Regions from separate parts of the Glutamicibacter nicotianae genome, predicted to be linked through region 2. Evidence: riboswitches for the same ligand, from Rfam matches in the RefSeq annotation. Region 2 holds a riboswitch; each other region holds the start of a gene.
What was found. Region 2 has a riboswitch for S-adenosylmethionine ahead of JOE62_RS02670 (ABC transporter substrate-binding protein). Riboswitches for the same ligand answer to the same signal wherever they lie in the genome.
Positions count from the first base shown of each region.

Region 1: linked by a shared signal. The riboswitch ahead of JOE62_RS01125 (flavin reductase family protein) and the one ahead of JOE62_RS02670 (ABC transporter substrate-binding protein) in region 2 are both predicted to bind S-adenosylmethionine.
Region 3: linked by a shared signal. The riboswitch ahead of JOE62_RS04340 (hypothetical protein) and the one ahead of JOE62_RS02670 (ABC transporter substrate-binding protein) in region 2 are both predicted to bind S-adenosylmethionine.
Region 4: linked by a shared signal. The riboswitch ahead of JOE62_RS04840 (O-acetylhomoserine aminocarboxypropyltransferase/cysteine synthase family protein) and the one ahead of JOE62_RS02670 (ABC transporter substrate-binding protein) in region 2 are both predicted to bind S-adenosylmethionine.

Region 1 covers NZ_JAFBCH010000001.1:212,913-220,577, forward strand. The annotation lists gene JOE62_RS01105 (hypothetical protein) at 1-405, shown strand, start outside; gene JOE62_RS01110 (MFS transporter) at 428-1,810, opposite strand; gene JOE62_RS01115 (ZIP family metal transporter) at 1,834-2,571, opposite strand; gene dnaB (replicative DNA helicase) at 2,633-3,988, opposite strand; gene JOE62_RS01125 (flavin reductase family protein) at 4,845-5,345, opposite strand; SAM riboswitch class IV at 5,440-5,557, opposite strand; gene JOE62_RS01130 (long-chain-fatty-acid--CoA ligase) at 5,934-7,541, shown strand; gene JOE62_RS01135 (PaaI family thioesterase) at 7,557-7,665, shown strand, end outside.
Region 2 covers NZ_JAFBCH010000001.1:526,895-534,559, forward strand. The annotation lists gene ggt (gamma-glutamyltransferase) at 1-3, opposite strand, end outside; gene JOE62_RS02665 (SDR family oxidoreductase) at 220-1,083, opposite strand; SAM riboswitch class I at 1,371-1,462, shown strand; gene JOE62_RS02670 (ABC transporter substrate-binding protein) at 1,587-3,218, shown strand; gene JOE62_RS02675 (ABC transporter permease) at 3,230-4,186, shown strand; gene JOE62_RS02680 (ABC transporter permease) at 4,201-5,088, shown strand; gene JOE62_RS02685 (ABC transporter ATP-binding protein) at 5,117-6,739, shown strand; gene JOE62_RS02690 (acyl-CoA dehydrogenase family protein) at 6,778-7,665, shown strand, end outside.
Region 3 covers NZ_JAFBCH010000001.1:856,730-864,394, forward strand. The annotation lists gene JOE62_RS04325 (DEAD/DEAH box helicase) at 1-1,496, opposite strand, end outside; gene JOE62_RS04330 (LOG family protein) at 1,583-2,773, shown strand; gene JOE62_RS04335 (VIT1/CCC1 transporter family protein) at 2,839-3,942, opposite strand; gene JOE62_RS04340 (hypothetical protein) at 3,997-4,263, opposite strand; SAM riboswitch class IV at 4,279-4,392, opposite strand; gene JOE62_RS04345 (DinB family protein) at 4,460-5,047, opposite strand; gene JOE62_RS04350 (cupin domain-containing protein) at 5,179-5,745, shown strand; gene JOE62_RS04355 (hypothetical protein) at 5,881-6,297, shown strand; gene speB (agmatinase) at 6,715-7,665, shown strand, end outside.
Region 4 covers NZ_JAFBCH010000001.1:964,807-972,471, reverse strand. The annotation lists gene JOE62_RS04850 (hypothetical protein) at 211-534, opposite strand; gene JOE62_RS04845 (cystathionine gamma-synthase) at 719-1,924, opposite strand; gene JOE62_RS04840 (O-acetylhomoserine aminocarboxypropyltransferase/cysteine synthase family protein) at 1,921-3,228, opposite strand; SAM riboswitch class I at 3,315-3,405, opposite strand; gene JOE62_RS04835 (LysR family transcriptional regulator) at 3,638-4,579, opposite strand; gene JOE62_RS04830 (DUF1852 domain-containing protein) at 4,702-5,694, shown strand; gene JOE62_RS04825 (methionine synthase) at 5,713-6,753, shown strand; partial or broken gene JOE62_RS04820 (flavin reductase family protein) at 6,734-7,000, shown strand; gene JOE62_RS04815 (ISL3 family transposase) at 7,564-7,665, shown strand, end outside.

The DNA of each region.
Region 1 (7,665 bases), 310 kb from region 2:
TCGGACAAGTGGTTGCGCTCCATGCCAGTGCTTCCATCATTTGTCGCTGAGGCTGATCACTACGACGTGCCCAATGCTTATATTTCGGATGGACCCTCGGCAAGAACCTCGTCCAGAGGACCAAGACAAGCAAGTTCAGGTCAGTTTGGTGGTAATCAATCGACTTATCAGGTTGGCAATAAATCTGTCACGATTGGCGACAAGCAACGCCGCTACAGCCCCGGCACTTATCGCGTGGCAGGAACCTCGGCAATCGTAATCTTTGCGATTTTCGGATTGTTGTTTGCGGCCATTCCAGGCATTGGCCCAATCTTGACCATCGGAGTCATAGTTCTTGGCGTCATTGTCAATCTTGGTCAACGCAGAATCGCCAAAGCACTAGAGATCGAGCGAGGCTTATCTTAGGAACCGCATCTCCCCGGCGTAGTCAGGCTTCCAGCCGCGCAACAGCTTTGGTGCGCGGTGAGATGGCGATCAGGACCAGGACCAGCAAGAGGCTGAAGCTGAATACCGAGATGAACCCCATGCCGGTGGTGGCCATCGCGAAGATGACGCCACCGATGGCGGTGACCCCGGCATTGCCCAGGGAGTCGGCCACGGTCATTGCCGATGAGTTGAATCCCTGCTCGTCCTTGGCGGACAGGGCCAGCATGTTCACGTTTTGCCTCGGGAAGATCATGCCCATGCCGAAGCCGCCCACAGCCCATCCGCAGACCAGCACGAGCACCGGCGGATGGAAGACCGCTGTAGCCAATGCGGTTGAAATCGCCACGCAGCCGGCAATCGCCCCCACGGTGATGCAGGTGGAGGATTCCACCTTCTCCCCCAGCTTTCCCTGCAGCCATGAGCCCACCGACCAACACAGTGCCGACGCCGTCAGGATCAGGCCGGCCCGGTCGGGGCCCAAGTGGTAATCCTCGCGCAGCATGTAGGGCAGGTAGACTTCCACGCCGAAGAAGGCACCGGCCACGAAGATGCGGGTCATGATGGTGGACGGCAGTCCCCTGGCCAAGCTGAATGTGCCCTTGGGCAGCAGCGGGCGAACCGCGGCCAGGGCCACCGCCAGCGCCAGGATCAACCCGATCAGGGACCAGCGGCCCTGCGTATTTCCGAGCAGGTTCATGCAGATGACAGCCACCCCGGTCACCCCGGCCAGCACCAGCCGTTTGGCGGAAATCGGCCCCAGGTCAGGATTGCGCGTCGAGCTCAGAGACTTCAGCGCCGGCACGACCCCGCAAAACGCGAGAACCACCAGCACCGCCACTCCGGAGAACACCCAGCGCCAACCGAGGTGCACGGCAATCAGGCCCGCCATCCAGGGGCCGATCATCGCCGGGATAACCCAGGCGGTAGCGAACAGGGCGAAGATCTTCGAGTGCAGGTGCCCGGGGTACACCCGTGCAATAAGCACATAGATGGCGACGGTGATCGCGCCGCCGCCGACTCCCTGCAGGATGCGCCCGGCAATCAGGGCCTGCATGTTCTCGGCTGAGCCGCAGATCAGCAGCCCAACGCAGAATACGGCAACGGCGATGAACAGCGGGTGCTTCGGCCCCCAGCGGTCGGTGACTTCCCCGGCAGCCACCATCCCCAGCATGCCGCTGGCGATCGGCGCGGCAAAGGCCAACGCAAAGTAGCGTTCACCGTCCAGCAGCTCGCTGACCAGAGGCATCACCGTCGTCACGGCCATGGATTCGAAGGCGACCAGGAAGACGAGCACGAACATGCCAAGGGTGGTGGCAAGATACTGCGGAGCATAGATGGTGGACTCGGCGCGCTCGGTTGATTGGCTGCTGCGGTTCAGGGGCATGCATCCATGATCTCAGGTTTCGCCTAGCCGCCGATCACGTGCAGGCTGAAGGCCGCGAGGAAGCCAGAGGTCACCAGCAATCCGGTGTAGTCGTGCTCCACCTTGTAGGCTTCGGGAACCATGGTGTCGGCGATCATCGTCAAGATGCCTCCGGCAGCGACGGCGGTGGCGAAGGCCAGCACCTCGCCGGGCATGGATTCCAGCAGCAGCGCCCCGAGGAAGGCCGCGATGCCGCAGGAGATGGCGATTGAGCCCCAGAGCAACGCGATCGAGGATCCCTTCTTCCCGGACGCTTTCATCTGGGCGGTGCTCGCCAGGCCCTCGGGGACATTGGAAATGAATATGGCGATCAGCATTGCCGGATTAATGCTTGCGCTGGCGACGACGGTCAGTCCCAGAGCCACGGATTCGGGAATCCCGTCGATGAGCGCACCGACAGCGAGCGCTGATCCGGAAGATTCCTGCTCGCCTGCGCGCTGCGCCTGCCGCTTTCCGGTCCGCCAGGCCAGCAGCCGGTTCGCACCGAAGTACAAGGCAGCGCCCACGATCACTCCGCCCAGCGTCGCACCAAGGCCACCGGTGCCATAGGCTTCGAGCACCAGTTCGAAGGCCAGTGCGCTGATCAGGACCCCGGCGCCGAAAGCCATGATTGTGCTGACCCAGACCTTGGGGATCTTCAACCACCAGGCAGCGCCGGACCCCAGCAGCAGGGCGGATCCGGCCACGGTGCCCCAAAGCAAAGCCTGCAACGAAGCGAACATGGCACCCACTATAGCCAGCAATGAGCTGGCTTAGTAGGTGCCATATGAGTTCTGACTGGGACTAGCCCTCGTTGGACATGTTGTTGAAGCGCGAGTAGTGGCCCTGGAACGCTACGGTGATGGTCTTGGTCGGACCTGCACGGTGCTTCGCGATGATCACGTCGGCCTCGCCCGGACGGTTTTCCTTGTCATACACGTCGTCGCGGTGCAGCAGGATGACCATGTCGGCGTCCTGCTCGATCGAGCCCGATTCACGCAGGTCCGAGACCATGGGACGCTTGTCGGTGCGCTGCTCGGATCCACGGTTCAGCTGCGACAGGGCAATCAGCGGCACGTCGAGCTCCTTGGCCAGCAGCTTGAGGTTACGCGAGAACTCCGAGACTTCCTGCTGGCGCGATTCCACGCGCTTGCCCGAGCTCATCAGCTGCAGGTAGTCGAGGATGATCATGCGCAGCTCGTTGCGCTGCTTCAACCGGCGGCACTTGGCGCGGATTTCCATCATGGACATGTTCGGCGAATCGTCGATGAACAGCGGGGCTTCGTTGAGCCGGCCCATGGTCGTGGCGATCTTGGTCCACTGTGCATCTTCCACCGAGCCCTTGCGCAGGTCCTGGAGCTGGATGGACGCTTCGGCCGAGAGCAGGCGCATCGCGATCTCGTTGCGGCCCATTTCCAGGGAGAAGAACACGGTGGCCATGTTGTGCTTGATGGCAGCGGAACGGGCGAAGTCCAGTGCGAACGTCGATTTGCCGACGGCGGGACGGGCGGCGATGATGATCATCTGGCCGCCCTTCAGGCCCTGGGTCAGCTCATCGAATTCGTAGAAGCCGGTGGGCACGCCGGTGATGCCATCGCCAGCGTTGGCCGCGTTCTCGATCTCGTCGACGGTGTCTTCGATGATGTCCGAGAGGCGCACGTAGTCCTCGCTGCTGCGGTTCTCGGCAACCTTGTACACCTCGGCCTGGGCTTCGTTGACGATTGCGTCGACCTCGCCATCCGGCGAGTAGCCCATCTGGACGATGCGCGTACCGGCGTCAACCAGCCGGCGCAGCACTGCGCGTTCGCGCACGATTTCTGCGTAGTACCCGGCATTCGCCGCAGTGGGAACCTGCTGGATGAGGTTGTGCAGGTAGGCAGCGCCACCCACGCGCGAGATTTCGCCGCGCTTGGTCAGCAAGTCGGCTACGGTGACCGCATCGGCTGGCTCGCCGCGGCCGTAGAGGTCAACGATTGCCTCGTAGATGGATTCGTGGGAGGGACGGTAGAAGTCGGTGCCGCGGATGGATTCAACGACGTCGGCAATCGCATCCTTGGAAAGCATCATGCCGCCGAGCACCGACATTTCGGCCTCGATATCCTGTGGCGGCTTGCGCCCTGCGTCGGATTCCCGTCCTTCGTAAACCGGCTCAGCACTCATTGCAGACACTTCCATCCCCTATTGACCCGCTGGGAAAATTCTCCTTGCCCTCATGGCAACGCTTCATCATGTCAGTCGATACGGACATTTAGCTGTAAAGCGCCTGTGGATATTTCTCTCCCGAAGCCAACACTAGGGCTGTTATTAACAGGCGTAAACCTCATTATCCACAGAATATGTGGATAACACACCGCTACCTGTGGACTCACCTGTTCACAGTCTGGGGAGAACCCTGTGGATTACCCCGCTCTATACACCGGTAACATCGATTGACTAGTCTGTTTGTATTTTCACACTTGTGGAAAGAAAGTTTATTCATTGAAGGTCACGCCAACCACATCGAGGTTATCAACACCCACAATCGCCCAGTTTCCGGGGTTTTCGCTCCTTTGTTCACATTTCCCCACACTTCATCCACAGTTTTGTGGATAACACTGTGGATACTGTTAATTTTGCAAAACCCTTAGTCACCACGGATTAATGTTCGCTATCAAGGCTCCGAGCCCGAAGTAGTTCACAACCAACAAGAATTTCACCGCTCAGGGCCGTGGATAACTTGATGTCGCCGAGGTGGCGTTGCGTGAATTTGAAGCCGTAACTGGGCTCTTGGCCCACTGCCACCGATTTACCCCGGCAATCAGCTGCAGTGGAAGTGCAATTACACGTCGAACTTGCCCGCAGTGCATGGGCTGCATGTAGTCCATGGTTGCTGCCGGGGTGCCCGGAGATCAACAGGCATCGCGCCTAATTTTCCGATTGGCACAGGGATCAAGTGATTCCGCAGGCCTCGAAATCAAAAAAGCTTCGGCCAGATCGATATGTTGATCTGGCCGAAGCTATGGAAGTTCAGAAGAGCTTAGACGAGCTCGGGGACCGGCAGTGAATGGAAGCGCGAATCGTGGAAGATCTGCGGCGAGTGCTTCGAGATGCGGTGCCCGTGGACTTCCATCAAGATCACCCAGTGATCCCCCGCTTCGACCTCGTTGTAAATCGAGGTTTCCAGCCACAGCGTGGAGTCGTTAATGAACAGTGCGCCCTGTTCCGAGGAATAGGTGTCGATCCCGCGGAATCGGTCGCCGTTCTTCGACGCGATCTGAGCACACACTCCTTCATTGCGTTCGCTGAGCACCGAAACGCCGATGCGGCCAGCGTTGCGCAGCTTTGGCCACGTATTCGAGGATTTCTGCACGGCGAACATCACCAGTGCTGGCTCGAGGGAAACACCCACGGTAAATGACGAAGCCACAATGCCGGTTTTCTCGCCATCCAGTTCTGCACAGAGGGCGGCTACGCCTGACGGATGCTGAGCGAAAACCTTGCGCAAGGTCAACGGGTCAAGTTCAAGATTCAATGACATGGCTCGATTCCTTCGGGTCTTGCCCACCGCGCAATAATCCGCACGCCGGAGCTTCTTGATTCTCGAAGCCGCCAGCGTTGGAGTTCAGCGCCGTGTGCGGTACTTGTTCCAGCACGTTTTTGCGTGGAACCGAATCCTCACCTGGAGCACCCCACTACCGTTGAGAGGGTTGCCGATCAGCAAGCCAGGGCTTATAGCTGATGCTCTTGATTCTGCTTAAAACAATATGGGTGATTACGAAGCAGCGTCAAACATTTTGCTTCGCAAATCGCAATATTCAACGAAACGTTCGATCCAATGCCTTGAAATGAACCTTTTAGCAGTCTTTTATTCGCCAAATCCACCTTGCCCGAGACCTTCGACGCAACTTTCATTACGGACCTTCTCCGGTCACGTTGCAGCGGAAGACCCGGCTCTACCCGTGGAACCGGAGGCCTGTCGCGAATTCACTACCGCTCACCGCAATGAAACTTGGTTTCTCCGCATGACGCTGAGGTTCATGGCACTATCGATCATGGAGTGCGTTGAGTCACACTCCCTCTTATTGTTCTCCGTAACCATCGCTGACGATTGAGGAATAGCCACACCATGGTAGAGATTCAGGCAAACCATTCAGAACTGACCCCGCTGCGTTTCCTTGAGCGCACAACCGAGGCCTATCCGAAGAAGACCGCCGTCATCCATGGAACTCGCAGCTACACCTACGCGGAACTCGAAGCACGCGTGCACCGCTTTGCCCAGGCGCTGAAGGCGCGCATTGAACCGGGCGACCGCGTGGCCGTGCTGGCACCGAATACTCCCGAAATGCTCATGGCGCATTACGCCGTGCCGCTGGCTGGCGGCGTCCTCATTGCCCTGAATACCCGCCTTTCGGCCCACGAGCTGCAGTACATCATTGATCATTCGGCTGCCAAGCTGATGCTTGCCGACACCGAGCTGCTGGAGCATACGAAGACCCTGCGCCGGGAGAACCCGACGCTGGAAGCGCTCATTGAAATCACCGATGACCAGTACTCCGGACCGCGTCCCGAAGTGCAAGTCGACGCCACCTTGGACGAGTTGCTGGCAGAAGCCTCGGATGAGAAGCTTCCCTATGCCATTGCCGACGAGCGGGCGCCGATCACTCTCAACTACACGTCAGGCACCACCGGCAAGCCGAAGGGCGTGCTCTACTCGCACCGCGGCAGCTACCTGAATTCCTTGGGCGAAGCTCACCACCAGGGCTTCACCGCCAAAACCCGCTACCTGTGGACCCTGCCGATGTTCCACTGCAACGGATGGTGCACCCCATGGGCCGTCACCGCAGCGGGCGGAACCCACCTGTGCCTGCGCGGCGTGCGCGAGAATGCGGTCTGGGACGCCATCGAGAATCTTGGGACCACCCACCTGTGCGGCGCCCCGACCGTCTGCTCCATCATCGCCGACTCAGCCCGTGCCCATCAGCTTGATACGCCATTGCGGATCACCACCGCAGGCGCTCCCCCGTCCCCGGCCATCATCTCCAAGCTGCAGAATCTGGGCATCGAAGTAGTCCACGTGTACGGCCTGACCGAAGTCTATGGGCCGTACACGGTGTGCGAATATCAGGATAAGTGGGATGAGCTCGATGGGCCGGCCCGGGCAGCGAAGCTCGCCCGCCAGGGCGTTGGCATGATCACTGCCGAGTCCGCGCGCATTGTCGACGAGAACATGGACGATGTCCCCGCGGACGGGCAGACCATGGGCGAAATCGTACTGCGCGGCAATAACGTCATGATCGGCTACTACCGCGACGAAGCCGCCACCGCCCAAGCTTTCCATGGCGGCTGGTTCCACACCGGCGACCTCGGCGTCATGCACCCGGACGGCTACATCCAGGTGCGCGACCGGGCCAAGGACATCATCATTTCCGGCGGCGAGAACATCTCCACCATCGAGGTGGAACAGGCCCTCGCATCGCACCCAGAAGTGCTGGACCTTGCAGTCATCGGCGTCGCCGACGAGAAATGGGGCGAGCGCCCGGTGGCTTATGTCATCCGCGGCAGCGGATCCACCTTGGATGCCGAAACCCTGATTGGCTTCGCCCGCGAAAAGCTCGCCGGATTCAAGGTGCCGCGCACCATCGTCTTCCCGCAGGATCTGCCGCGCACCTCCACTGGTAAGGTGCAGAAGAATGTTCTGCGCGCCCAGGCGCTTGAAGACAGCACGACGAACTAGCCCAAGGACCAGTAATTGGATAAGCCAGCACCACGGATTCCTGACAAGACCAGCCGATTCAGCGCAAGCATCGGATTGGAATTCGATGGAATCTCTGCCACTGAAGTACGCGGCCACGCGCAAT
Region 2 (7,665 bases):
CATACTTTGATCTCCTCTTCAGGTGGCGATGAAGTATGCGCAAATTTACGGGAGCGGGACCTCCCGGCGAGCTTGTGACACGCGGCACTATCTATCTGGGTGTTAAATTTCCCCTTGTCGAGCGAATATTCGCGGTTATGAAGCTTAAATGCTGAAGGGCAGGCACCGCGGCAACGACTGCCGCGAGTGCCTGCCCGTTGGACCCTTGATGAGAGGGTGCTACTTGTCCAGGTTGTCCTTGATGACCTTGCCCAGGGACGCTGGAGCGCGGCCGATCAGCTTGGCCAGGTCGCCGGTTCCAACCTCCAGTGCTCCTTCGCGAATGCGCACGTCGGTATCGACGAGGATGTGCGCGAAGGGTCCGGGGACTCCGGCGTCAGCGTAGATCGTTTCCAGCTGTTCGGGATCCATTTCCTGGTAGGCGACGTCCTGGCCAGCGGCGGCGCCGACAGCGCCAGCAAGCTGGGCGAGGGTGAATGGCTTGTCGCTGCCCAACTCGTAGATCTTGCCGTTCTGCTCTTCATCGGACAGCAGCACCGCCGCGGCTGCCTCCGCGAAATCGGCACGGGCGGCAGCGCTGATTTTGCCCTCGCCCGCGGCACCGAGGATTACGCCGCTATTGAGGTAGCCCATGAGCTGGTCGGTGTAGTTTTCGATGTACCAGCCGTTGCGCAGCAGCACGTAGCCGATGCCTGATCCAGCCAGCAACCGCTCGGTGGCGATGTGCTCCTCGGCGAGCTCCATGCCGCCGGTCATCGCGTTGGCAATTGACGTGTAGGCGATCAGCGAGACGTCCACCTGCTTGGCGGCGTTGATGATGTTCTCATGCTGGGCGACGCGCTGGCCTACCTCGCTGGAGGAGATCAGCAGCAGCTTGTCGACGCCTTCAAGCGCGGAAACCAGATCTGGCTGGACGTTGTAATCGGCAACGCGGGTTTCCAAGCCCTTGCCTGCCAGCGGGGCCAGTTTTTCCTCCGAACGGCCGATGGCAATCAGCTGCGCGGGATCGGCCCCGCGCTCCAGCAGTGCATCGATGACGAGTTTTCCCAGCTGTCCGGTGGCTCCGGTAATTGCGATCTTCATGAGGTCCTCTCGTAAGTTCTTGCATCTGCTACAACCGGCTAGCGGGTGGGGTAATTCCCCAAACCTTCAATCGGAAATCCAGCATAAGCAAGGATTTCTGCGGATCTGCCCAAACCTGCCGTCATGGAAAGTCATATGACGCATGAAAGGGTTCTCGTGACGCCCAGTATGACGAACATCGGGCATTTCAGGATGCTTTGTGTGACTTCATGACCGCTCCTTACGTAACGCTTGTCTGCTCAATTCACGGGTTGCAGACTTGAATTGTTCGGCCGGTACAGCCGGACACCCCATCCAGAGCGACCGAGAGACCTGGCTCGTTGAAGTCGCAGCAACCACCCGTGAACGGGAGCGGTGCTAAGGCCAGGACCGATGGAGATTGCTAATTTTCACGGCGGTCTGCGGGGAGAAACTCGCCAAGAGTATTCCCACAAATCATGGCAGAACGTGCAGCGAATCTAGGCGTAATCCTCGGGTCACCAACCGAGAGGACATTTGAAATCATGCGTACAGCACATTTTGGACTGAAGACCACTGCGATTCTTGCCGTTCTGGGCTTGTCGCTCACCGCTTGCGGAGGCAACGCCACCAAGACGGGCGCAGCGCAAGCAGCAGCCGATCCAGGGACTCCGGTTGAAGGTGGCACCTTCACCTTCGCTGAAGTTACCCCTATCAACAATTGGCAGACTCAGGCAGCACGCTTCTATGAGAAAGCGAATGTTCTGAACTCAGTGCTTGATCGCCTGACCTACTACGATGTGGAAGCCGGCAAACTGGTTGGCTGGATCGCCAGCGAATTCGAAGCTAATGAAGACCAGACGGAGTTCACCTTCACCATTCGCGACGGTGTCACTTTCTCAGACGGCTCCACGCTGGATGCTGAGGCTGTGAAGCTGAACCTGGACGCCCTTGGAAAGGGAATCAAGTCTGCCCAGATTGCGCCAAACGTTGACTTTGCTGCCTATAAGTCGGCAGAGGTCGTAGGGGACAACAAGGTCAAGGTCACGCTCAAGCGGCCAGATGCCAATTTCCTTAGGTCGACTTCCTCCGTAACTGCTGGTTTGGTGTCCCCGAAGACCCTTGAACTGGACAATGCCGCGCAGTCTTCGATCTCCAAGATTGTTGGTTCCGGCCCATTCGTCTTCGAATCGGAAAAGCCTGATGAAGAAGTCGTTTTCAGCAGCCGGGATGACTACGCCTGGGCGCCAGAAACTGCGCCGAACCAGGGCGATGCCTATCTGGATACCCTGGTTATCAAGTACCTTCCAGAGGTCGCTAGCCGTGCCGGCGCCGCCCAGTCCGGGCAGGTGGATCTCGTCCGAGGATTGCAGCCGGTAGATGAACAGGTGCTGGCCTCCAGTGGCGGCAAGGTTTATGCCGCCGAAGGGGTGGACCTGACCACCAACCACGCGGCCGTGCGAATTGGCTCGGGAAAGCTGGAAGACGTCAAAGTCCGCCAGGCACTGCAGGTTGCAATCGACCGCCAGGCCATCAAAGACACCGTTCTCTCGGATAGCTATGTCATCTCGGGATCGATCCTCAACCACAAGGCACCAGGGTTTGTAGACCTGTCAGCTGAATTGGCCTATAACCCGGAAAAGGCCAAGCAGTTATTGGACGAGGCCGGATGGAAGCCGGGCGCAGATGGCATTCGGGAGAAGAACGGGAAGAAACTGGAAGTCACGGTTTCCACCTCCAATAACTCCGTAGTCATCAAGCCAGCGTTCGAACTGATTGAACAGCAATGGCGCGAGATTGGCGTCCAGCTGATCAACCGCGCGGCAGACAATACTTTCCTGACCAACGCACTTGTCGACGACAAGGTGGAGTTCTTCGGAACTCGCCAGTTTGCGTACGGCGGACTGGGCCCGGTCTATGCACCTGCGAACAACAACCAGACCCTTCGCGCTGATCCTGAACTGAACAAGCTTTTCATCAAAGAGCAGTCGGCGGCCACCGATGAGGAACACCTGAAGCTGGTCGAAGAGGAACAGCGTGCCCTGGTGCTGGACAAGGCCCTGACGCTGGTTCTTTGGGACGAAGTCCAGGTCTATGGCGCCAATAGCTCGGCGAACGTCGAGTTCACTTCCGGTACCGCGCCCATCTTCCAAGGTGCTTGGAAGAGCGAAGGCTAGGAACCAAATCCATGGGCACTTACATCGTAAAACGACTGGGACAGGCGCTTCTGGTCATCTGGCTTGCCTACACAGCGGTTTTCATTGCCGTGCAATCCTTGCCGAATGACCCGGTCACGATCTTCCTGAGCACTGACTCGGCGGCGGATCCGGCCACCATTGCCCAGATGAAGGCATACTACGGATACGACCAGCCGCTCTTCGTGCAGTACTTCTCGCAGTTGCTCGGGCTGCTTCGCGGGGATCTTGGATATTCGTTATCCAATGGTTCGGAAGTGGCAACGCGCATCGGGGAAGTCGCTGGATCCACCTTGATTCTGGCTGGTAGTGCATTCGTTCTTTCGGTGGTATTCGCCCTGATTATCGCGTCGGCTGCGAGCTTGGCCAGAGGCGGGAAGTTGCGCAAGGCGTTGCTGAACCTGCCACCTTTGATGGTTTCGATACCTGTTTTCTGGTTGGGGCTGCTGCTCTTGCAGCTGTTGGCCGTGCAGCTCGGCGTGATGTCGCTGTTCCCGGATGGATCGTTCATGTCGTTGGCGGTGCCAATCTTCGTGCTGGCCGTGCATCTGAGCGCTCCGATTGCCCAGGTCCTGATCAAGAGCGTGCAGGAAGTGAATAGACAACCGTTTATTGAAGTTTTGCGCGCCAAAGGCGCAAGCGAAGCATGGATCTTCTACCGGCACACCTTGAAGAACGCGGCCCCGGCCGCGCTATCCATTGCCGGTATCACCATTGGTGCCTTGCTCGCTGGTTCCGTCATCACCGAGACCGTGTTTTCCCGCGCGGGATTAGGCCAGCTTATCTTGCAGTCAGTGACGGCGCAGGACATTCCACTGGTCCAGGGATTGGTGCTGCTGACCGCAGTCGTTTTCACCGCAGTCAACTTGCTCGTTGATCTCATCCACCCGCAGCTCGATCCACGCATCGTCACGTCAACAAGTGGCGCAACCCGCTCGCTTGTTGCGTAAGGAAAGTAGGACTAATGAGTCTCATAACCGAACACGTTGGATCGGTGGCCAGCGATGACCAGCCGATGGCTTCAACCAAGCCTGCAACCAAAATAGGAAATCCAGCAGCACGCTGGTTTGCCGCCTGGTGGGTTCTCATTCCGCTGGCCGTATTTGTGGCGTGGGCTTTTCTTCCATCGCTCTTTACGGGCCACGACCCGATTACTGGTGTGCCGGCTGACAAGCTGCTAGCGCCATCCGCGGAACACCTGTTCGGAACCGACCATCTGGGGCGTGACATCTACAGCCGAGTTGTCTACGGAACGCGCCAGACGCTGCTGACCGCGGGCCTGGCGTGCTTGGTTGGAAGCGTTGTCGGCTCGATCCTCGGTCTGCTGGCGGGCACTGCTGGGCGGTTCGCAGATACCGTGGCAATGCGATTTGTCGATATTGTCCTGGCAGTTCCGGCATTCCTCATTGCGCTGATTCTGGTCACCGCGACTGAACCTGGACCGCTGTCCTTGGGCCTGGGTGTAGGCATCGCCTCGATCGCGGCATTCGCACGCCTCGTGCGAACAGAGGTGCTGAGGGTCCGCTCTCGCGATTTCGTGCAGGCAGCGTTAATGAGTGGCGGGAAGTACTTCACGGTGCTGCGTCGGCACATCATCCCGCATATCGTCGGTCCGGTGCTGTCCTTGCTAGCTGTGGATCTGGGTGCTGCAATTCTTGCGATCTCCGGTTTAGGTTTCCTCGGCTTCGGGTCGCCACCGCCAACCCCTGAATGGGGACTGCTGATTTCCGAAGGCCGCCAGTACCTTTCGGTGGCTTGGTGGTTGACGACATTGCCGGGATTGGTCATCGTGTCGGCGGTCATGCTGTCAGCCGTACTGGGACGTGCCATCAACAAGGCATTCCGCTTCTAGCTCTACTCTTCGATGAACGGACAAGACCATGAACGCAACCAGCAACGCTTCTTCTGCGGTGATCCGCATAGAGGACTTAACCGTCCAGTATGCCCAAGGTACCGTAGCTGCTGACAGTATCAACTTGGAAATTCCAGCGGGACAAATCGTTGCCATTGTCGGTGAATCCGGCTCGGGCAAATCAACGCTGACCAAGACCCTGATTGGCCTATTGCCACAGGGGACGGAGGTCCAGGGAAGTGTGCGTTTCGGCGGGACTGAAGTCACCAATCTTTCTTTGTCCGACTGGCGTGCCATTCGTGGTGCCGGAATCGGCTTAGTCCCGCAGGATCCGGGCGCCTCGCTGGATCCCGTGAAGACCATTGGCTCCCAGATCATCGAAGTATTCCGTTTGCATCCGTCACGCTCAGTGCCAAAGGCCCAATGGCGCTCTAAGGCAATCGAACTGATGCAGAGCGTTGGCATCGACCGGGCGGAAAGCAGGCTGGATCAATTTCCGCACGAGCTTTCTGGCGGGCTGAAGCAACGTGTATTGATTGCCATTGCCTTCGCGTTGAATCCTCAACTGCTCATTGCGGATGAACCCACCAGCGCCTTGGACGTCACCGTCCAGCGCACGGTTTTGGAAGTTTTCGTATCGCTGGCTCGGAAGAAGGGAACCACTGTACTCTTCGTAACTCACGATCTGGCTGTTGCGACTGACATCGCAGACCGGGTACTGGTCATGAATTCGGGGCGGGTCCTCGAAGATCGCAGCGTTCCGGCGCTGGTTGCACAGAGCACTGAACCGTACACCAAGGCATTGCTCGACCAGGCCTACGCGCATCAGGACCGGCAGCAACCTTCAACCTCAGACGACATCGCGATCACAGTGGAGGGACTCGGCAAGGTCTTCGGCAAAGGCCGCAATGAGCACCAGGTTCTTTCGGACGTCAGTTTCGAAGTGCAGCGAGGCACCACGTTCTCGCTGGTAGGCGAATCCGGTTCCGGAAAATCCACAACAGCAAAAATCATCATGGGAATGCATCCAGCCACCGAAGGATCGGTGCTGGTCAACGGCAGAGACGTTGCCAACATCAGCGGCAAGCAGCGCTATGATCTGTGGAGGGACGCGCAACTGGTCTATCAGAACCCCGACTCTGCCCTAGACCCGCGACAGTCGATCGGCTCGATCATCGCTGAACCAATGGTCAACTACCGTCTGGGTGATTCCGCTTGGCGTGCCCAGCGAGTAGCGCAGTTGATGGATCAGGTGAACCTGCCAGAACAGCTGGTCGGAAGACGCCCAGGAGAGCTTTCCGGGGGACAACGCCAACGCGTCGCCATTGCCCGGGCTCTGGCAAGCGGTGCCAAAATTCTCGTCCTAGATGAAGCATTGAGCGCACTTGATGTACTCACCCAGGAACAAATACTTGAGTTGCTCGACCAGTTGCAGCGCGAAGAACAACTGACCTACCTGTTCATTTCCCATGATCTGCATGTGGTGGAACGGATCAGCCACCGCGTTGGTGTGATGTGCCGTGGGCAAATTGTCGAGTCGGGAACCGTTGATGAAATCTATTCCAATCCCCAGCATGAGTACACCAGGACCCTGCTTGCGGCGAATCCCGGCAAGGTACTTCGCGAATTGGCCGATACGCGTACCGCCTAGCCATTTCACACCAATTCCAAAATCTACTAGGAGCATCCATGAGCACTGAAGCCTTGGCAACATTCCGTCCTTCCGCCCAGCAGCACACCGAAGCCGCTTACCAAGAACTTTTGGCACACTTCAGCCAGGTATTTGCCCGTATCGCGCAGGGAGCTACCGAACGCGAACAGCAGCGCATTCTGCCTTTCGAGCAGGTGCAGTGGCTCAAGGACGCAGGATTCACCACCTTGCGCGTGCCAGCCAGCCACGGTGGTTCGCCGGTTAGCCATGAGCACCTGTTCCGCCTGCTTATCGAACTGGCGGCAGCCGACTCCAACGTAGCCCACTTGCTGCGCAGCCACTTCTCGTTCGTGGAAACGATTGCCCTGCAGCCGCAGGAGTTCCAGGACCGCTGGTTCCCGCGGGTGCTTGCGGGGGAGATCTTCGGCAATGCCGCCACCGAGCGCGGCGGCAACGCCCTGGGCAGCACCAACACCAAGCTCGTCAAGACGGGCGCCGGGTGGGTGCTGCGCGGCGAGAAGTACTACACCACCGGATCGATCTTCGCGGACTGGGTTGTCGTCATGGCCACCACCGACGGCGTTGAGGGGCGGCAGTACGCGGTAGTCGAACGCCACGCCAAAGGCGTCGAAATCCTGGACGACTGGGACGGCTTCGGCCAGCCGCTGACCGGCACCGGCACCGCGATCTTCACCGACGTCGCGGTGGACGAGCAGAACATCATCCAGCGCAAGGTGGCTTCCACCCTGGAGCCGGCGTTCTTCCAGCTCTGCCTGCTCTCGGTACTGGTTGGCATCGGCAAAGCAGCCCGCAACGAAGCCGCCCGCATCGTGGCGACCCGCACCCGTACCTTCAACACCGGCTCCGGCGCACTGTTCAAGGACGATCCGCAGATCCAGGAGCTCGTAGGACGCCTTGCCTCGAAC
Region 3 (7,665 bases), 330 kb from region 2:
GTGCCTTGCTCGACGAGCTGGACCTCCGGAAGGCGCTCCAGCGCGGGCAGGATCTCGGTGACGAAATCAATGGTGTCATCGCGTGCGTAGAACTTCGGCGACAGGTTGGGATTGCCGGCTTCCTCATGCGCCAGGAACACCTCATGCACGGCTGACTGGAGCAGTTCCTCGGCCTCCACGTCGTGCACTTCCTGGTCGCTGGGGATCCCAGGGTAGCGGATCTGGAAGTCCAGCGCGGCGGTGTCGTTCGGTTCCTTGTTCTGGTTGAATTCGCGCTTGTAGACCACGGTGGCCTGCACATAGGGCGGTTTCAGATCAGGCAGGACCAGCTCGTCGCTGACGCTGCGCAGCTCGAAACGGCGAGCCAGGCGAGGGTAGGAGGATTCGAAGAAGTCGTTGATCTCCGGTGCGGGCACGGTGACCGGGCGGCGGTCGATATACCAGCGGCGGTGCGCGTCGGGAACCGGCTCGGTGCTTGGAGCGAGCCAGATTTCATCGGGCTGGGCCATTTGCGCATAGAAACCATGCTCGGCGATGACACCGCTGGGCGCGTCCGGATCAAGCACGAGATCCTGCCCGGCGATGTGCAGGACGCCGTCCAGCTGCAACTGCTGCTCATCCAGGGAGGCCTGCATGCTGAAGCTGGCCGGATCAACGATCCGCACGCGCTGCTCGGAACGGGTGGTGATCAGCGCAATGCCCAGCTCGCCAGCCTGTTCGAGCAGCGGCCAGAGAAGCTCGGAAGCGTACTCGTCCAGGAACAGCCAGTCTTCGTCCACCTTGAACTGCAACTGGCTGTCGCTGCGGGCCATGGAAGCGAAGCGGGTGAACCAGTGGTGCTGTGCACGCAGCAGGTTCCAGCCGTAGGTCTTGAAGCCCAGGGTGGTCCAGCGCAGCTGGCCGCGCACCCAGCGGCCTTCGGCATTGCGGACCATGGGGCGCACGCCCAAGCGGAAGCGCTTGTTGCGGGTCGGGTGCGGGATGGTCCCGGTCGGCATCCACTGCTGCTGCTGGGTGGCGTCCTTCGAATCGAAGAGCAGGAACTGCAGCGCCATCGGCACCACAGGATCGTGCTGCGAACCGAGCAGCCCGTCGGCCGGGCCCGGGTCGGACTCCTCGAACCATGAATCGATTTGCTTTGACCACGCGGTCTCCGGCTTCTCTTCATGGACCGGCAGCGGGCGAGGCTGGGAGGCGATCTTATTGGAGGTAATGGCCAAAGCCGCGATATGAGAGCAGATGCCTGGCGCGTCGCAGGTGCACTCGCAGGATTCGATCTTCCACTCGCCACCCTCCAAGTGGACCTGGATCATCGGAGAGAATTCTTTGCCGGAATCGGTGACTGTGCCCTCGATCTGCCCGGTGTTCTCATCGAATTCCACGTCAACCACGGAATTTGCTTCTGCGGCCAGGTTCTTTCCATAAAAGAAAGGAACGTTGCCCAGAAAAGCCAGTAAATGGCGGGCGTCAATGGTTGGTGGAACAGATTCAGTCATCCTCTCATCGTTTCACGTTCCGGGCCGTCGCGAAAGTTGATGGGCCCTTCTGTGAATAATCACTATCCATGGCGTAGCGTTGACACATGTCCCACGTGTGGCCCTATCTTCCAGCCCGAGCAGTGAACATCACCTCGCTCGTCGAATTCGACCGTCTTGCCGCTGAAGCGCTGGTTTCCCACCATGCCCACGGAAAAGGCTGGCGCGTGCACCGCGTGGATCTGCGCGAGCGGGATACCGTGCTGAAATCGCTGGATCTTTCCGAAGCGCTGTTCATCGATTGCCAGTTTTCCGCCCAAGGCCAGCAGATCGTGCAGGCGACGGGCGGGCTATGCATGAGCTCGGGGGCGCAGCTGCCGTTCGAGACCGGCGCCCGCGGCTTGTATACGGCAGAAGAGCTGTACTCGGGGATCTGGACGCAGACCTACCAGCAGGTGCCCGATGCCAAAATATACGCGTACTCCCAGCAGCATGCGGCGGCGAATGCCGACAGCGATCACAGTGCGCTGGCCAGGACCCTGCACGATCACCACATTGGCCAGGCGCTGGTCTCGGCGGTATATGAGGGAACGTTCAAGGACACTCCGATCATCGGGGTGATGGGCGGGCATGCGATGAACCGGGGCACCACGCAGTACGCGCAGGCCTTGGAGCTCGGGCGCATGATTACCCGTGCTGGCTACGCGGTGGCCACCGGGGGAGGGCCAGGAGCCATGGAAGCGGCCAATGCCGGTGCGTGGCTGGCCGACTATGGGGCAGATGACATTGCGACGGCCTTGCAGATGCTCGCCGAAGCGCCAGATGCGATCCACCATCGCACCGGCTGGGCGAGAACCGCCCTGATGGTGAAGGAGCGTTTCCCCAGCCGGCGGCAGTCGCTGGGCGTGCCGACCTGGTTCTACGGCCATGAGCCGCCGAATCTGTTTGCCACCCAGATCGCCAAGTTCTTCACCAATTCCATTCGCGAGGCGATCCTGCTGGAGCAGTCCAACGGCGGGCTGGTCGTGCTGCCCGGGGCTGCCGGCACGGTCCAGGAAATCTTCCAGGATGCCTGCGAGAACTACTACGCCACCGGTGCCCGCGTGGTGCCGATGGTGCTGGTCGGCCGCGACTACTGGAGAAATGACCTTCCGGCGTGGCCGCTGCTCCAGGCCCTGGCCAAGGAACGCGTGATGGAGCAGAAGATCGCCCTGGTGGACACCGCCGAGGAAGCACTGGCGTTCATCCAGTCCATGGAAACCCTGCGGCGGCGCACCCGGCCGGCAAAGGACAACTAGTCCGGGGCATCGAAAATGCCGGGACAGCCGAAGCTGTCCCGGCATTTTCGATGCCAAGCGGAGTATTAGCTGACGCTGACGTCGAAGATCAGGCCCAGGCAGTAGGTGACGGCCGCAGCGCCCCAGCCGATGGCCAGCTGGCGCAAGCCGCGCTTGAACGGGGAGGCTCCGGAGAGCAGGCCCACGATGCCGCCGGTGATCATCAGGGCGAGGCCCACCAGCACCACCGACACGATGATCGCGGCCAGGCCGGAGAGGCCGAAGATGTAGGGCAGGATCGGCACCACCGCGCCGGAAGCGAAGAGCAGGAATGAGGTGGCGGCCGCCCCGGTGGCCGAGCCCAGCTCCTGGTGCTCCTTCTCGAGCTCGTCGCCGCGGCCTTCCGGGTTCAGCGAGAAATCAGGGTTGCAGTCGCAGGTGAACAGGCCCATGCGTTCGGCGGCCCGGTGCTCGGCGTCCTCGTCGCTCATGCCGCGGGCCTTGTAGATCAGCACCAGCTCGTTGGCGTCCAGATCCAGGTTCGGGGCTGCGGTCAGCGTGACCTGGGTGGGCCGCGAGGCGGTCAGCAGCTCGCGTTGGGAACGCACCGAAACATATTCGCCGGCCGCCATGGACAGCGCTCCGGCCAGCAAGCCGGCAATGCCGGAGAACAGCACGAAGGTCGAAGAAACGCCGGTGGCGCCGATGCCCATGATCAATGCCAGGTTGGATACCAGCCCGTCGTTGGCGCCGAAGACCGCGGCGCGGAAGTTGCCCGACAGCCGTGCGCGTCCTGCTGTGGCCAGGGCCCGGACGACTTCCTCGTGGACCTGCTCGTCGGCAGCCATCTGCGCGGTGGCGTCCTTGTCGTTGCGGTAGGGGGAGCTGCTCTCTGAGCGCTGGGCCATGGCCAGCACGAACACCGACCCGAAGTGCAGGGCGAGGAAGCGCAGCATGGTGCGGCGCAGCGACGGTCGGACTTCCTTGGCATGCTCGCCGAGCAACGTGCGCCAGTGGGATTCGTGGCGTGCTTCGGCTTCGGCCAGGCCCAGCAGGATTTGCCGTTCCTGCCCGGTCTTCTTTTCCGCCAGGGCCCGGTAGATGGCGCCCTCGGCGACTTCATCGGCGAGATACTTGCGCCATCGCTGGATCTGCGCTTTGGTCGGTTCGGCGCTTGGGTGCTGTGGCATCTCGAAAAGGCTCTCCTTGAACGTGGAGTTTCCCATGGAAACCCGTGGATCGGCTCAGCTTTCCACTTTAGCCAGCGCCCCTGGACTTGGGAATTTGGCAAGGCTAAATGCATGGCGTCTGCCTGCCGGATTCCCTGCTTCCGGCACCACCAGCAGCAATTCGGAGGTGTCCGGGTCGAAGGCCGGACGGCGGGAGCAGCGGGTGATGAGGCGTTCGAGCCTGAGCGGGTCCGCAACGTAGCGGGTGCACCAGCGGCCCTCAGCGGTGAACTGCACCTGGCCGGTCTGGCGGTCGATGATGGGAAGGATCGGGATGGCCATGGATATTAACTCTCTGGCGAGCTCTTGCCCGTGCACCAATTGATGCGCGGACCGCTTCCTCATCCGAACCACCCATGAACTTGGGGTTGGTGCGCGGCCAGTCGGAGCTTGGCGCCGCGTCTCGTGAAGCAACAATTCTGAGCGTACCGCCGCATGCGGCGCCAGATGAAGCCGTACTGCGTAATATGACTTCCGGTCAGTTCTCCGGGGCCAGGGAATCGGCCAGCCGATGCAGCTTCTGGCGATGATCTGCCCACTGCGCCGCGGTGTAGTCGGGCAGCAAATCCAGCGTCGCGGTCCAGCCGGCGCGGCCGTCGAGCTGTTCGCGGATGATATCCAGCTGCCCTGCATGCCGGGAGGTCTCGGCCAGCGCATGGATGAGCAGATGGTCCAAGGTGGTATGCCCCGCCGGCCCCCACCACGGGACGTGCACTGCAGAATCCAGGTACAAGGCGGCGATGCCCTCGTCCGCGAAGGCGATGGCCTTGCGGTACAGGCCTATCAGCTGCAGCCCGTCCATCTCTGCAGGCGGAAGGAAATCAGCGTCGGGATCATGCGGGGAGATGAACTCGCGGACATAGGCGTCGTTGGCCTCGCGCCGCAGGCAGGTGCCGAAATACTCGTATTCGTTGATCACCAGATGGTGCAGCACGCCCAGGATGTGGGTGCCGGTAGGGGTGAGCGGGGTGCGTGCCAGCTGCTCGGCCAGGCCCTCGGCCTTGAAGATCGCATTCTCGCGCGCCTCATTCAGGTACCCGCAGAGCTTGTCCTTGGTGCTGTCCATGGACAGAGTCTAATGATCGCGGCCGGCCCGCGGTAGGGGACATCGCGTGTTTACCATTGGTAAACTTGCCCCGCAGGCGGTGAAGCCGCCGCGGATGCCGCTGCCGGACACGACGTTGATGGAGCCAAACGATGAAAACCTTGCCAGTTGAACCAACCGGTGCTGCGATCAACATCGGTGCGCGGCTGCGCGGGGTGCGGCAGACCCAGCGCATGACCATTGACCAGGTCGCAGAGCTCTCCGGGCTGACCAAGGGCTTTCTCTCGCGTGTGGAACGCGACCTGACCAGCCCCTCGGTGGCGACTCTGCTGCGCCTGTGCGAGGTGCTGGGCATCGAGGTCGGCACGCTTTTCGAAGTCCCGGAAACGAAACTGGTCCGCCTGGACCAGGCACCGCGGGTTTCACTGGGCGGCGACGGGATCACCGAGCAGCTGGTGACCCCGCGCAGCGAAAAGCGGCTGCAGATGATCCGCGCCGAGATTGCGCCGAGGGGCACTGGCGAAGCGGAACTGTATTCGATGGATTGCGAGCTGGAAGTGCTGCACGTGATCGCCGGAGAATTCATCCTGATCCTGCCCGACCAGCGATTGGAGCTTGAGGCGGGCGACACCGTAACCTTCCCGGGCCGCGAGCCGCATAGCTGGCAGAACCCTTCCGATGAGCCGGCCGTGGTGACCTGGACGCTGATCCTCTGCTGAGCCCAACCCCTGCGCCCGCTGCGGCGGCACGCTCGGCGCGATGCGGCTGCGTGTTCGCTGGCGGGGTGGGCAACGGCGTATTCTAGGAACGATGCGTTGTTCCGGGCGCTCGGAACGATTGGCGATGGGAGAGGCGTGAAGACAGGCGAACCAACCGCGACGCAGGACCAGCTGCGCAGCATCAGCTGGTGGGCTTCGGTGCTTTTCGGCGTTCTTGTCGGCACCACCTTGACCTGGATCCGTACCCAGCGCAATTTCTTCTTCCTCGGCGCCGCGATTCTCGCTGTCGTCATCGTGACCATCGGCGTGCGGACGATCCGCCGGCGTGCACGTTTCCCGCAGATGGCGCAGGCGCGCATCTCCTGGACCTATGCGCTGTGGACCGCCATCCTGCTCATCCTGGCCGGCCCGATCCAGCTGGTGTACGTGGCCGATGACCTTTCCGAATTGACCATCAAGTCGCTGGTGATGTCCGCGGGCTTCGCCCTGGGCATCCATGAGGTCGACCGGGCGCTGGTGAATGCCAGCAAGAAGGGCTCCGAGGCGCCCTGAGCTCCCGGGTTGGATGAAATGGCCTGAAAGTGCAGTCAACGTATCCCTGCCCTTGTCGTTTTTTGCCTTGTCCCATCCTGGCCAGCATTGGCAGAACTGGGTTGCAATCAGCACCACTCAACCTGGACTCTCGAATCTCCCGGTTGCTGGCGATCAATGAAACGAAGCTGCGTGTTGGATTAGGGGTGCTGGTCCAGCAAATCCGCAGCGCCGCCAACTGATCTCCTCACTGAAGTTCCGGCGCAGGCCGCAGTCCATTCCCGGGCTGAGGCTCGCGTCTTTTTGCGCCCGGATTCCGCCCGGCCCTGTCGTTGGATCTTGACGTGACCCAGCAGACAAAATAGCATAATGGAAAACTGAAGTTTCATATTAGACAACTTGGGCTGTGGTCCTCGTGCGTCTGGGGAGGAAGTTGCGATGAAGGAAATCCGCATCGAGGAAAATGGCCGGCTGGGACCGATCAATGCCGCGGAGATTCCCCGCTATGCAGGGGGCGGCACCTATGCCCGGCTGCCGCGCCTGGACCAGGTGGAGCAGGCCGACATCAAGATCGTTGGCGTGCCTTTCGACACCGGTGTGTCCTACCGTCCCGGCGCCCGCTTCGGCGCCAACCACGTGCGCGAATCCTCGCGCCTGATCCGCCCCTACAACCCTGCCACCGACACCTCGCCCTTTGCGCAGAGCCAGGTGGCTGACGCCGGGGACATGGCGGTCAACCCGTTCAACATCAACGAGGCCATCGAGGCCATCGAGCACAACGCGCTGGAGCTGACCAGCGACGGCTCCACCCTGGTCACCGTGGGCGGCGACCACACCATCGCGCTGCCGCTGCTGCGCGCCGCCTCCCAGCGCGCCGGCGCCCCGGTGGCGATGCTGCACTTCGACGCGCACCTGGATACCTGGGACACCTACTTCGGCGCCGAATACACCCACGGCACCCCGTTCCGCCGTGCCGTCGAGGAAGGCATCCTGGACACCGAGGCGATCTGCCACGTGGGCACCCGCGGCCCGCTGTACGGCAAGAAGGACCTGGAGGACGACAAGCGCTTCGGTTTCGGCATCGTGACCAGCTCGGATGTCTACTACCAGGGCGTGCGCGAGATCGTGGACAAGCTGCGGGACCGCATCGGCAACCGCCCGCTGTACATCTCGGTGGATATCGACGTGCTGGACCCGGCCCACGCCCCGGGCACCGGCACCCCGGAAGCCGGCGGCATCACCAGCCGCGAGCTGCTCGAAATCCTGCGCGGGTTGCGCGGGCTGAACATCGTCGGCGCGGATATCGTGGAAGTGGCCCCCGCCTACGACCATGCGGAACTGACCGGCGTGGCCGCCAGCCACGTCACCTACGACCTGATCAGCCTGATC
Region 4 (7,665 bases), 440 kb from region 2:
TAAGAGGCCAATAGCGGGGCGGTACGGTGACCCTCCTGCTGACAACCAAGCACGTGGCCGTCAGCTCTTGGAACACTTGATTTCTATTGGTAGCCAATCGTCCAGTATCGCGTCGCCAAGTGTAAGAATTCCAGATTCTGGAATAGCCCGATCAAATATTGGTGCGGGGTTCCGCCGCCTTTGGATTGCGGCGCCAACCCAATTGCTTTGCTAAACCAGACGGTCGCTTGCCGAATAGGCGTTCTGGTTCCTACTGGCGGCACGCTGCGGGGCACCTGCCATCTTGACCAGCCCTGCAATAATAAGCACGTCCAACACCACTAGCATCAGCACGGAACCGTGCGCTGCCAACCACATCATTTCGGAATTCGGAAGCATCTGGCCCGGGTCCACACTGGATTCCGTTTCCATGTGGCCGATTGCGGTGCTGTCGGCAATCTTCCACAGAACAAAGAAGGCCAGCACCGAGATGTTCAAACCAAGCATGGCCACTACGCCCACGATGCCGAATGCTTTCATTGGAATTTGCGACACGTTTGGCTCCCCGGGATGCAGTCTTCATTCTGGACCACCGATCACGGTGACCGGAGATCTTCACTTCCAGAACCCAGTATTCCCTGCCTGACGTACGCCGCAGGTGCGAATCGCTGAGTGACACCGACGTTAAACGCCCGCGCGGGCCTTCCTGTGCGGAAGGCCCGCATGCAGCTACGGCAGGTCAAGCGGTGGCCAGGCTGCGGTGTTGGACGTTGGCTGCCGCGGTAGCCTTCGCGGCTGCGGCCAGCCCGCGTTCCAGATCGGCAATCAGGTCCTCGGGCTCCTCGATGCCCACCGAGAGGCGGACCAGATTGGCAGGGATTTCCAGCGGGGTGCCGATCAGCGACGCGTGGGTCATTTCGCGCGGATAGCAGACCAGTGATTCCACCCCGCCCAGGGACACCGAAAGCTGGAAGTATTCCATGGACTCGGCGAAGGCACGGGCCGCGGCCTCATCGGCCAGCTGCAGCGAGAGGATCCCGCCGAAACCGCGTTGCTGGCGCTTGGCCAGCTCGTGGCCCGGGTGGCTTTCCAGTCCGGGATAGTAGACGCGGGCAACCTCGGCGCGGTCATCGAGCCAGCGGGCCAGGGTGGATGCGGTGGCGCAGTGGCGTTCCATGCGCAGGCCCAGGGTCTTCAGCCCGCGGGCGGCCAGGTAGGAATCCTGCGGACCGGAGACCGCTCCCCCGGCGAACTGCTGGTAGCCGACGGCTTCGGCCAGCGATTGGCCGCGGTGCAGGTGGTCTGCCACGATGACCGCGCCGCCGAGAACGTCGGAGTGTCCCCCAATGTACTTGGTGGTCGAGTGCACCACCGCGTGCGCACCGAAATCCAGCGGCCGCTGCAGGTATGGGGTGGCGAAGGTGTTATCCACCACCAGCAGGGCGCCGTGCTCGGCGGCGATGGCTGCCCAGCCGGCCAGGTCGGCGATGCCCAGCAGCGGGTTGGACGGGGTCTCCACCCAGAGCAGCGCGGTGTTCGGGCGCAGCGCGGCGCGCACCGCATCCAGGTTGGTGATGTCCACTGCCGAGGAGCTGATCCCCCATTTGCCGTGCAGCTTCGAGATCAGCCGGTTGGTGCCGCCGTAGCCGTCGGCGCCCAGCACGATGTGGTCGCCCGGTTCCAGCACTGCGCGCAGCAGCGCGTCTTCGGCGGCGATGCCCGAGGCGAAGGAGAACCCGGCGGCCCCGCCTTCCAGCGCGGCGAGCTGGGATTCGAAGCCGTTGCGGGTCGGGTTGGAGCCGCGCGAGTACTCGTGCCCAGCGCGCAGCACGTTGATGCCGTCCTGGATGAAGGTGCTGGTCTGGTAGATCGGCGGGATCACCGCACCGGTGTGCGGGTCCTTGTGCTGGCCGGCGTGCACGGCCAGGGTGTTGAAGCCGCTCATGCGAAGCTCACTTCCTTGGTGTCGGCGGTGGTCGCGGCCAGCGCGAGATCCAGCGATCGGGTGATATCCACCAGCAGGTCGGCCGGGTCTTCCAGTCCCACCGACAGGCGCAGGGTGGAGGCGTTCAGCCCGGCGGCTGCCAGCTGCGCTTCGGAGAGCCGGCAGTGCGTCATGGTGGCCGGGTGGGCCACCATGGTGCGGGTATCTCCCACATTCGCGGCCAGGCTGATCAGCTTAAGCCCGTCGATGACCGGGGAAACCAGGGATGGGTGGGCCAGCTCGATGGCCAGCACGCAGCCGGTGCCCTTCGGCGCCAGCGCCCGGGCCAGCTCGTGGCTGGGGTGCTCGGGCAGCGCAGGGTGGTGGATGGCGGCAATGCCCGGATACTCGGCAAGCGCGTCGATCAGCCTGGTGACGCTGCGCTGCACGTGGGCGGCGCGCACCGGCAGGGTCTCGATTCCGGCGAGGATGCCTTGGGCGCTGGCCGGTGCGAGGGTCGGGCCCAGATCGTGCAGGAACTTGGAACGAACCAGCATCGCGTAGGCCGCCGGCCCGTGGCGTTCAAGCAGCGAAGTGCCATTCAGCCGCTCGCGCGGGGCGGCAATCTGCGGCCAGCGGGAGGAATCGGAGAAGTCGAAGGTTCCCGAATCCACCACTATCCCGCCGAGCACCGAGCCGTGCCCGGCCAGTCCCTTGGTGGCCGAGTGCACCACGATGTCCGCTCCGAGTTCCAGCGGGCGCACGTTCAGCGGGGTGGCCAGGGTGTTGTCCACCACCACCGGGATGTTGCGCTCGTGCGCGATGGCCGCAATGGCCGGGATATCGGCCACGGTGCACAGCGGATTGGAAACGGATTCGAAGAAGAACGCCCGGGTGTCCGACTCGATGGCAGCTTCCCAGGCGGCAGGATCAGCCTGGTCGACAAAGCTGACGCGGATCCCGAAGTCGGCGAAGGTGTCGATGAACAGGTCCACGGTGCCGCCGTAGAGCGAGGAGGAAGCCACAATGTGCTTAGGTCCCTGGGCCAGGGCCAGCAGGGACAGGGCCACGGCAGCCTGCCCGGTGGCGGTGGCCACCGCGTGGGCCCCGCCTTCCAGGGCAGCGACGCGCTGCTCGAGGATGGACACGGTCGGGTTACCGGTGCGCGAGTAGGTGAAGCCGGCCTGGCGCAGCGCGAACTTCTCGATCGCTTCGGCATGCGACTGGAATTGGTAGGCTGCGGAATTGTGCAGTGGCGGCAGCATCGGGCGGAAGTCTCCGCTCGGGCGGTATCCTGCGTGGACCGCGTCGGTTCCTTGGCTCATAGCTCCTCCTCGATTCTCTGCGAGGGAGTGCACCGATTGGCATCGTGCGGCGGCACGAAGCACAGCGCGAAAACGCGTTCGGAACTGCTCCATCGTTCCTGGCATTAGCACCTTTCGGTTTCCCGATGGTTGCTGCGACGTCAACGAGCCAGATCTCTTAGTCGCTCTTGATGGTTTGTTGTTCTTCCATGGTTGGCCATGGGCTGCGAGGGGTGCAAGCGCTATCGGGCGGCCGGCTTCATACAAGGCCGCCAAGCTTCATATGTCGTGCACTTGTCATGATGACGCGGTGGCTGGCGCCACTTTATGACGCACCAAAATGAGAAAAACCCCGAGACTTTCAAGGTTTTTCTGGAAGTTTATGACGATGGAGCGGCACTCGATGACCGAGAGTTACGCTGTTGGCGGCTCAGCCGAGCACTTCCACCCCGAAGCTGGCCACCACTGCGCGGACTTCTTGCAGGTAGCGCTGAGCCTGGTCGGTGAGCGGGATCGCGGCGTGATCGATCCAGCCGATCTCGATGCGCTCATCGATGTCCAGCGGGATGGCAACGATGGATGGATCCAGCTCGTCGCTGATGATGCCGGTGGAGATCGTGTACCCGCCCAGGCCGATCATCAGGTTGAAGATGGTCGCACGGTCCGAGACTTGGATTTCCCGCTGGCTGGAGCGTGTGGAGAGCACTTCCTCGGCGAAGTAGAACGAGTTGTTCGCGCCTTGATCGAAGGTCAGCCGAGGCAGGTTTTCGAGGTCTTCGAGGGTGACCTGGTCACGGGTGGCCAGCGGGTTGCTGCGCGATACGAAGATGTGCGGGTCGGCGAGGAACAGCGGGTGGAACACCAGGCGGGATTCGCGCAGCAGCTTGTCGATGACTTTCCGGTTGAAGTCGTTGCGGTAGAGGATCCCGATATCGCTGCGCAGGGTTCGCACGTCCTCGATAATTTCCTCGGTGCGCGTCTCGCGGAGCGAAAACTGGTACTCCTCGGCCCCGCTGGCCTGGACCATCCGGACAAAGGCATCCACCGCAAAGGAGTAGTGCTGGGTGGAGACGCCCAGCAGCCGCCGCGCGGCGGGGCGGCCGAGGTAGCGGTGCTCAAGAAGCTCCACCTGCTCGAGCACCTGCCGGGCGTAGCCGAGGAATTCTGCGCCTTCAGCAGTGAGCGTCACTCCCCTGGCCGAGCGCATCAGCAAGGTGCGTCCCACCCGGGATTCGAGTTCCTTCATCGCCGCCGACATGCTGGGCTGCGCGACGTAGATGAGGTCGGCGGCAGCCGAGATCGACCCCTCGGAGGCGACCGCCACAAAGTAGCGCAGCTGCTGGAGCGTCAATCCATTCGAAACCTGAACCATAGTTTGAGTCTATATGAATCCATAGTTATATCGAGTTACCTGATATCAAGAATCACCCTGCATGATTGACGCAACGACTTCCCCTCGGCCTGTCCAGGCCTCCCAAATACAGATTGGCCATCATGGCAGACGCATTAAATTTCAGCATTAGCACCACAAGATTCGACGAGAATTACTCCCCTTCTGCGAATTCTCGAACCACGACAAACTTCGCCAATTTGGCGCGCGGAGAGCGTCGCGAAGAGAACCTTCGCAATGCCCTGACGATGATCAACCGCCGTTTCAATTCCCTGGCTCACTGGGACAATCCCCAAGGTGACCGCTATACACTGGAATTGGAAATCATTTCCGCAAATGTACATTTTTCTGCCAATAATACCGATCAGGAATTTCCTCTTTTAGAAGTGCTTGAAACCACGATCGTGGATAAACTCACGGGTACCCGGTCCCAGGGCATGGTCGGCAATAATTTTTCTTCCTATGTCCGCGATTACGACTTCAGCGTGGTGCTCCCAGCATCGTGTAATGACAGCGGAGCCCCGGTGCTTCCGGAGGATTTTGGCGATCTCCATGGGCAGCTCTTCCAGCATTTCTTGAACTCACAGGCGTACCGTGAGCGTTTTGCCCAGCTGCCGGTGGTCTGCATCAGCGTCTCGACTTCCAAGACCTATTTCCGCACCGGCAACAGCCATCCAGTGCTTGGTTTGGAATACCAGCAGGATGAAAATTCCTTGACCGACGCGTACTTCGGAAAAATGGGTTTGAGCGTGCGCTACTTCATGCCACCAGGCGCTGTTGCCCCGCTGGCTTTCTACTTCCGCGGCGACCTGCTCAACGATTACACGAATCTGCAGTTGATCAGCCTGATCAGCACCATGGAGACGTTCCAGAAGATCTACCGCCCGGAGATCTACAACGCCAATTCGGCGGCACCGGCTGTGTACCACCCGAGCCTTGGCGCCGAAGATTTCTCCCCCACTCGCGTCTTTTATGACCGCGAAGAACGAACTCAGTTGGGCAAGATCCAAGGCAAGTTCACCGAAGAGCATTTCATCATCCCGAATCGCCAACTGCTCGATCAGTGGTCCGCTTCCTGCCCGGCACCCGTCGCCTAAGATTCCGAAAGATAACTCATGACTTCCCCGCTTATCCCCACGTCGATTGTCGGTAGCCTGCCCAAGCCTTCATGGCTTGCCGAACCTGAAAAGCTTTGGTCCCCTTGGAAGCTTGAAGGCGAGCAATTGCGCGAAGGCAAGCATGACGCCATGCGCGCTGCGGTCCTCGAACAGGCCCAGCGCGGCATCGACATCATTGCCGATGGCGAGCAGTCGCGCCAGCATTTTGTCACCACGTTCATTGAGCACCTGAGCGGTGTTGATTTTGAAAAGCGTGAGACGGTGCGCATCCGCAACCGTTACGACGCGAGCGTGCCTACCGTCGTCGGTGCCGTTGAACGTGAAAAGCCGGTATTCGTTCAGGACGCAAAGTTCCTGCGTTCCTGCACCGACAAGCAGATCAAGTGGACGTTACCTGGCCCGATGACCATGGTGGACACCTTGTACGATGCTCACTACCGCAGCCGGGAAAAGCTGGCGTGGGAATTCGCGACCATCCTGAACCAGGAAGCCCGCGAGCTCGAGGCCGCCGGAGTGGATATCATCCAGTTCGACGAGCCTGCCTTCAACGTCTTTTTTGATGAGGTGGCCGACTGGGGCATCGCTTCCCTGGAGCGCGCCTGCGAGGGGCTCAAAGCCGAGACCGTGGTCCACATCTGCTTTGGCTACGGCATCAAGGCGAATAATGACTGGAAAGCGACTCTCGGTGCCCAGTGGCGCCACTACGAGAAGTCCTTCCCGCTGTTGCAGGCTTCCTCCATCGATACCGTTTCGCTGGAATCCCACCACTCGAATGTCCCGCTGGAGGTCGTCGAAATGGTGCGCGGCAAGCGAGTGATGCTTGGAGCCATCGACGTGGCCAATGACGCTGTGGAAACTCCCGAGGAAGTGGCGCAGACCCTGCGCAAAGCTCTCGAATATGTCGATGCGGACAAGCTGATTGCCAGCACCAACTGCGGCATGGCCCCGTTCCGCCGCGATGTGGCCTTGGCCAAGCTCAGTGCGCTCAGCGCAGGGGCTGGCATCCTGCGCGAGGAGCTTGTTGGTGCCCGCGTCTGAAGTGACAGAATCGGCGACACCATCGTTGCCCGCGGATGACTTCAAAGCGATCTTCCGCGGGCACCCCGGTGGCGTCAGCCTGATAACCGCCGATGCCGGCGACGGACCGGTTGCTCTCACGGCAACGTCCGTGGCCTCGATCAGCGTTGATCCGCCATTGCTCGTCTTCTCAATTTCTGCGCTGTCCTCGGCGACCAAAGTGCTGACCGGCGCAACATCTCTTATAGTTCACAGCTTGGATGCGCATTAGCCCGGTGGTTTCATGGCAGGCGCGTCATTAACAGTCATTAAAACGAAGAAGTGATCCGGACTTGGGATAATAGGAGTGTCGAGCTTCTATTCCACCGAAATCAAGGATGACCTTTTCAGGCTCTTCACAATTCAGAGTGTAAACCGGGCCTGAACCACCGGCCTCCAACATCGACCGTGTCAAGCCCCGGGTTTGGTAGAGGCTCCTTTTCTTGTTTTTCCTACGCGGCTTCCGCGAGCGTGCCAGGCCTTCCCATCCACTGTTGATGAACATCCGCCGGCGACCTGTACCCGAGTGCCGAATGCAGGCGCTGGGAGTTGTACCAGCCAACCTGGTTGGGTCCCCGAAAAGTAGTCCAGTGACTATGTGAGTACTCGTGTCCGACAATGGACACAGGAGGAATCACGGAAACAATGGCACGCAGACACACACCAGACCAGGTCATCGCTAAAGTGGCTCTTCGATTTTTAGCGTGGTGACCCCAAAATAAGTAAGGCTCGCAGTCCTCTGCGAAGATGGATGTCGACTAAAACAAATTCATCTGCAAGGAACTACGAGCCGTGTTCAAGGATACCGGTGGAATCGATGCTGCGTCGATTCTGTTGAACCTCACCGACTACCGCGTCATCGCCGCGACCCACGAATCTTCCGGGCGACAAGTA